2 linked regions of the Armatimonas rosea genome follow. The protein of the gene in region 1 interacts with the protein of each later gene in a pairwise test. Links are inferred from orthologs where the notes say so. Each region holds a gene or a part of one and is shown in the gene's direction. Other genes may lie near its edges. The genes, in order: abc-f and HNQ39_RS15420.

Region 1 (3,232 bases):
TGTAGAACGCGCCAAAATCATTCTTGGGGAACGCATCGCTACAGTGCGGACAGCGCACCTTCCACGGCTCTTTAAGCGCGTCCATCTTCCACGTGTACATCGGCACGGACTTCTTGCAGCTCGGGCAGTAGCCATTGGACCAGACCATCCAGCTCCGCTTGATCGTGTTGCCAAAGAACAGCCCGTAGAGGTGCTCGTCGGTAAGCGAGCGCCACGGCTGCGCCGCCGCGACAATCTGGTCCCGAATTGCCTTGGCAAAGGGAAACTTCGCCGCATTGGCCTGTGCCCGCCGCACCAGCGCCGCTGGCAGAAAAACACTTCGCGTGCTTGCTTGCTTCATGCCGCATTTTACCTGGTCTTGTTTGCATCCCCCGGCGTGGCATCCCCCGGCTCGCACCGCTCGCCACCCCCTTCGCCATTTTCCTCCTTCGTCGGCGCGAAGGGGATTAAGGAAGCCCCCAACCCCCTTCGCCCCGCGGAACGCGGGTTTCAGGCGAAGGGGGTCGGCGGTGGTGCCGCCGGGGGGATGTCCGCCGGGGGATGCCACGCCGGGGATGTCCGATTTGCGAATCCCCCACCGTCGGGCGATAATGTTCGGGAGTTTTTTTGATTCATGAGCATTCTGACAGTCTCTAACCTCGCCAAGAGCTTTGGGGCGGACGTTCTTTTTTCGGACATTACGTTTAGCATCTCCGCGGGCCAGAAGCTGGGGCTCATCGGGCGCAACGGTGGGGGCAAGACGACCCTGCTCAAGATCCTCCTGGGGCAGGAGCTGGCCGATGCCAGCAGCAACGCACCGCCCAAGATCAACCTCGCCAATGGCCGGCGCATGGGCTACCTGCGCCAAGAGGCACCGGTCCATCCCGAGCGCACGATCGCCGAGGAGATCGAGGTCGCGCTGGAGCCCTACCGCGCAGTTCAGGCACGTATCTCCGAGGCAGAGCACGCCATGAGCGCCGCCACCGACGACGAGACCCTCAGCAAGGCGCTGGAAGACTACACCGAGGCGCTCGATGAGTTCGAGTCCCGCGGCGGCTGGGAGATCGAGTCCACCAAAGACGCCACCCTCATGCGGCTGGGCTTTGGGCCGGAGACCCTTGAAAAACAAGTCGGCTCCTGCTCCGGCGGCGAGCAGACCCGCCTCGCACTGGCAAAGCTCGTGCTCACGCGCCCCGACCTGCTGATCCTCGACGAGCCCACCAACCACCTGGATATCAACGCGGTCGAGTGGCTGGAGGGCTTCCTGAAAGAGTACACAGGTGCCGTGATCCTCGTCAGCCACGATAGATATTTCTTGGATGCCGTGGTGGACAGTATCGCCGAGCTGGAGTTCCAGAAGCTGACGATCTACAAGGGCAACTACTCCCACTTCCGGCGGCAGAAAGAGGAGCGGCTCCAGCGCCAGCAGGACCTCTACGACCAGCAGCAAAAAGAGATCGCCCGTCTGAATGACCTGATTAAGCGCAACATGGGCGCCAATGCCACCATGAGCAATATCCGCCACAAGACCCAAGGCAGGATCGAGCGCATGGAGAAAGTCGATGCCGTGCGCCACGACACGACACGGGTCAAGGCCAGAATCGACGATAAAAACGCGGGGCGGATCGGGCGCGAGGTGCTGAATCTCTCGGGAGTCGCCAAGGCCTATGGCGAGCGCACCCTCTTCTCGGACCTGAACGCGCTGGTCGAGCGCGGCGACCGGGTCGGCTTTGTCGGGCCCAACGGCGCAGGGAAGACCACCCTGGTAAAGCTGCTTCTCGGGGAGGAAGAGCCGACCGCGGGAAGCATTCAGTGGGGACACAATGTCCGCATGGCCTACTTCTCCCAGCACGCCACCGATGCCCTGGATGTCGAGAAGACCGTCCTCGATACCCTGCGCGACGAGGCCCCGGCCTGGAATGAGACCCAGCTTCGGAGCTATTTAGCGCGGTTTCTGTTCACCGGCGACGATGTCTATAAAAAAGTGGTGATGCTCTCCGGCGGCGAGAAGAACAAGCTGGCGCTGGCGTGCATGCTGCTAGAGCCGTGTAACCTGCTAATCCTCGACGAGCCCACGAACCACCTGGATATCGAGTCCTGCGAGACCCTCGGCCAGATGCTCACCGACTACAACGGGACACTCTTCTTGGTCAGCCACGACCGCTACCTGCTCAATGCGGTCACCAATAAAACCCTCGGCCTCACCGGCAAGGGCAGCGCCGAGCTGATCGAGGGTAACTACGCTGCTTGGCGTGAGCTACAAAACCCCACCCCAGCACCCACCGCCAAAAACGCCCCCCTTCGCGAAGCCGGAGGGGGTGGCGAGCCCCAGCGAGCCGGGGGAGGCAAAAATGCGGCGGGAGGAAATAACAAAGCCCGCGCCAAGACCCAAGCAGCCCTCGAAAAGGCCGAAGCCGAGATCGCGAGTCTGGAAGCACGGCTCGCAGAGCTAGAAGCCAGCCTTGCATCGGGCAAGGGCGATATGGTCGCGCTCGCCACCGAGCACACCCAGACCCAGGAGCAGCTCACCGCCACCCTCACGGAGTGGGAGCGCTTAAGTGAGGAACTGGTAGATAGGTAGGTTGAAGACCCGCCCAAAGAGCGTCCAGAAGGTCTGAATCCCGATATCGCCCAGGGTCAGCCCGACAAAGAACCCGAGGGCGGTCTTGTGCGCGACACTCCCGCCGTAGCGCAGGGCGAGGGTCTTGGCGAGCCAGGCAAAGAGAGTCGGGAGGAAGAACGCGTTCATGGTCAGGGTGGTACCGAGGATATAGCCGACCGGATGCAGCGGAAAGCCCATAAAGCGCACCCGCAGAAACCCCAGCAAGGCCACGAAGAGCGCCCCAAAGGCCATCCCACCGAGCCCCGCGCGATCAAAGCCCGGTGCCCGGCTGGCGAGCTGGTGCATCTCCTTCATCCCAATCTGGGTCTTGGTGACCACATAGACATTGCTCTTTGCCGTGGCCGCCCCCAGCTCGTAGAAGTGCGGCAGGGAGAAGAGCCAGCCAAAGGCCAGCGCGGTGAGCGAGAACACCCCGACCGCACGGAGCAAGAGCCGCGGCGAGACCCCCTGCGCATCCGTGAGCTTGAGCGCCTCCATGAGATACGGCAGAGACTGGCCCCGGATGTCGATGTGCACCAAGTCGCTCAATCCTAGGGCGGCAAGGCTCCGTGGCTCCAGCCGCGGTGCCCCGGAGAGCTCGAAGGCGACACGGCCCGGTGTCCAGGTAAGCGGCGCGAAGGTCCAGACGCC
Region 2 (3,722 bases), on another replicon or contig:
GGGGCCGTTGGCGGCCGCGGGGAAGCTCGCCGAGGCGGCGGAGCTGGAGCCGACTCCGCGCTGGCACTTCCGCATGGCCCGCATCGCCGAGCAGCAAGGGGATCTCGCAAAAGCGGTCGCCGAGTTTGAGCGCGCACGTCAAGCCGATCCCAACGACCTATCGACCCTACGCGCCCTCGCCGAGACCAAAGAGAAAGCGGGCGATAATGAGGGTGCCAAGACCACCTGGCAGCAGCTCATCGCGGTCTCCGAGGGGCCGGCGGGGAAGTACCGCGCCATCAGCGAGATCACCGAGCTCGCTCCGGCCTACGCCTACGCCGCTCTGGGAGACTGGGGCAAGTGCGCCGATATTATTGTCGCCCACTCCTACACGGAACCAATCTACCAGCTCCAGGCATACAATGTCGTGGAGACCGATCCGGCCAAAGCCTTGGAGCGGGGGCGCACGCGGCACGCCAGCTTGCTCGCCCTTTTTGAGACCGCGATGAGCCATCTTCCCGAGCGCAGCCAAGAAAAAACAGAAACTCTGGCACGCTTAGAGAAGTTCTTCCCTTGACCTGTATCTATCGAGAACATCGACGCGGTACAATAATAAATCGGTAAACGAATGAAGACACTGCTGGATTTCCATGGCCCCAACGCCGGGTACGCCCTTGATCTGTACGAACAATATCAGCGCGACCCTGCCTCCGTCGATGCAGAGACACGCGCTTTCTTTAGCCAGGGTTTCTCCCCGGATAGCCCCCCGAGTGCGCCACCAAGCACGGGGAGCCCCGCCCCCGAGCCCCTGACTGCCAACCAGGTCGAGGTGATCGTCCGGGTGGGTAGGATCGCACGGCTCGTCCGAGAGATGGGCCACTCCGAAGCGACCCTCGACCCGCTCGGCATCCACCCTCCCCCCGGCGACCCCGAGCTCTCCCTGAGCTACCACGGGCTCACCGAGGCCGATATCGCGTCCCTACCGGCCAGCGTGGTCGGTGGTCCTTGTGCGGAGGGCGCGGCCAACGCGCTCGAAGCGCTCAACCGGCTCCGGGCAGTCTACTCCGGCACGGTGGGCTACGAAGACGACCACATCCAGATCCCGGAGGAGCGCAACTGGTTCCGCGAGGCGGTCGAGAGCCAGCGCTACTTTGCGACCATCACCGACGAGGACCGTAAGACGCTTCTGGAGCAGCTCACGGCGGTCGATAGCTTCGAGCAGTTTCTGGAGCGCGTCCAGCCCTACAAGGGACAGAAGCGCTTCTCCATCGAGGGGATCGACATGCTGGTTCCCGTGCTCAACACCCTCATCCACGAGGCCGCGAAGGCGGGAACCCGTGAGCTGGTGATGGGCATGGCGCACCGCGGGCGTCTCAATGTCCTCACCCATGTGCTGGGCAAGCCCTACGCCCAGATCCTGGCCGAGTTCCCCACCGACCCCCGCGCCATCGATGCGCTCGAGGGCTCCGGCGGCGAGACCCATGCCTACACGGGCGATGTGAAGTACCACAAGGGCTTCCGGCTGACCTACAAGAACGGCGGCTCGGTCTCGATGCCCGTGACACTGGCTCCCAACCCCAGCCACCTGGAGTTTGTCAACCCCGCCGTGGTCGGGCGGGCGCGTGCGGCGCAAGAGAGCCGCGACAGTGCCGGTCAGCCCAAGCGCGATATCCTGGCATCGCTTGCCGTACAGGTCCATGGCGATGCGGCCTTCCCCGGCCAGGGCGTGGTCGCCGAGACCCTGAACCTCTCCCAGCTCTCGGGCTACCGGGTGGGGGGGACGATCCATATCATCGCCAACAACCAGATCGGCTTCACCACCAACCCCACCGATGGCCGCTCGACCATGTACGCCAGCGACCTGGCCAAGGGCTTTGAGATCCCCATTATCCACGTGAACGCCGACGATCCCGAGGCGTGTCTGGCGGTGACCCGACTGGCCGTGGCGTACCGGCAGAAGTTCGGAAAAGACTTCCTGATCGACCTGGTCGGCTACCGGCGGCTCGGGCATAACGAGCAGGAAGAGCCCGCCTTCACCCAGCCCCGGATGTACGAGAAGATTCGCTCGTTCTCGCGCCTCTACGCCAAGTGGGGCCAGGAGCTGGTGAAGCGTGGTCTGCTCACCGAGGCGGAGGTCAAGGCGCTCAGCGATGCGGCGTGGCAGCGGCTGGAAGAGGCCAAGGCGATCGCGCTGGAGACCGGCTACCCCAAGCACGAGGACCACCCCCACACCGAGGGCGATCCCTGGCAGGTGGCCACGGCGGTTCCCGCCGAGCGCCTCGCCGCAACCAATGCCTTCCTGAATGCGGTCCCCGAGAGCTTCACGATCGACAGCAAGCTGGAGAAGGCATTTTTGGGCGGCCGGCGCACGGCCCTGGATGGCGAGCGTAAGATTGTCTGGGCCCACGCCGAGGCGCTGGCCTACGCATCAATTCTGGAAGAAGGCACGCCGATCCGCCTGACCGGCCAGGACACGCAGCGCGGTACCTTCACCCAGCGCCAGCTTGTCTGGCACGATATCCAAAGCGGCAAGACCTACTGCGCCCACCAGCACCTTCCCGGCGCGACAGCATCCCTGGCGGTCTACAACTCACCCCTCTCTGAGACCGCGGCACTGGGCTTTGAGTACGGCTACTCCGTGCACGCCGAGGGGACCCTCGTGCTCTGGGAGGCGCAGTTTGGCGACTTTGTCAATGGCGCGCAGGTGATTATCGACCAGTTCATTGTCAGCGGCAAGGCCAAGTGGGAACAAAACCCGACCGTGGTCCTGCTCCTGCCCCACGGCTACGAAGGCGCCGGCCCCGAGCACTCATCGGCGCGCCTGGAGCGCTTCCTGCTCCAGTGTGCGGGCGACAACCTGCGGGTGGCGAACTGCTCGACCGCCGCGCAGTACTTCCACCTGCTCCGCCGCCAGGCCGCGACCCTCAAGACCGACCCGCGCCCCCTCGTGGTGATGACCCCCAAGAGCCTCCTGCGCCACGCCCGCGCCGCCGCGACCGTCACCGAGCTTGCCGAGGGCGGCTTCCAGGCGGTCCTCGACGATACCCGGGACCCAGGGCGCAAGAAAAACGTGACACGCCTGGTGCTCTGCTCAGGGAAGGTCTACTACGACCTGGTCTATGGTGCGGCCCCGCAGTACACCGAGCGGCCGGACTATCTCGCGGCGGAGGGCGTGGCGATTGCCCGTGTGGAGCAGCTCTACCCCTTCCCCAGCGAAGACCTAGAGGCACTTGTCGCCAGCTACCCGTCGGTGCAGGAAGTGGTCTGGCTGCAAGAGGAGCCGCAGAACATGGGCGCCTGGACCTTTGTCGCGCCTCGCCTGGAGAAGCTCCTGGGCTTCAAGCCACGCTACATCGGGCGGCCTGAGGAAGCGAGCCCCGCCGAGGGCTCCCAGACCACCCACAACACCGAACAGCACCGGATCGCCACTGAGGCGTTCCTCAATGTCCCTGCAAGAAAGAGAGCAAAGTAGAATGCCGCTTGAAATAGTGGTCCCCCAGATGGGCGAGTCTATCGTCGAGGCGACGGTGGCACAGTGGCTGAAGAAGCCGGGTGAGGCCGTGAAGGCGCGCGAGGCACTGGTTGAGCTGGAGACGGATAAAGTCAACCAGGTGATCGAGGCCGACGCCGACGGGGTCCTGACCCAGATCCTCGCCGAGGTCGGAGCCACGGTCGCCGTGGGCCAAGCAATCGGCGTTCTGGAAGCCGGCGCGACCGCCGCCCCCGCCCCCACAAGTGGGGGA

Evidence for each region.
Region 2: the proteins of abc-f (region 1) and HNQ39_RS15420 interact in binary tests that used the Escherichia coli proteins (3 or more experiments, as listed by UniProt). The link is inferred for Armatimonas rosea from one-to-one orthologs.

What each region holds. Positions count from the first base shown.
Region 1 is NZ_JACHGW010000004.1:423,694-426,925, forward strand. The notes cover bases 168-3,086. They hold abc-f (ribosomal protection-like ABC-F family protein), read left to right. Parts: upstream 168-613; coding sequence 614-2,560; downstream 2,561-3,086. Other genes in these bases: HNQ39_RS21495 (heparinase II/III domain-containing protein), read right to left, coding at 168-340; HNQ39_RS21505 (DUF6785 family protein), read right to left, coding at 2,534-3,086. Also shown: more of HNQ39_RS21495, read right to left, coding at 1-167; more of HNQ39_RS21505, read right to left, coding at 3,087-3,232. UniProt on the Escherichia coli protein: Genetic data indicate it may be involved in ribosome assembly or function.
Region 2 is NZ_JACHGW010000003.1:80,702-84,423, reverse strand. What follows is about bases 243-3,651. They hold HNQ39_RS15420 (2-oxoglutarate dehydrogenase E1 component), read left to right. Parts: upstream 243-607; coding sequence 608-3,451; downstream 3,452-3,651. Other genes in these bases: odhB (2-oxoglutarate dehydrogenase complex dihydrolipoyllysine-residue succinyltransferase), read left to right, coding at 3,453-3,651; HNQ39_RS15425 (O-antigen ligase family protein), read left to right, coding at 243-556. Also shown: more of HNQ39_RS15425, read left to right, coding at 1-242; more of odhB, read left to right, coding at 3,652-3,722. UniProt on the Escherichia coli protein: E1 component of the 2-oxoglutarate dehydrogenase (OGDH) complex which catalyzes the decarboxylation of 2-oxoglutarate, the first step in the conversion of 2-oxoglutarate to succinyl-CoA and CO(2).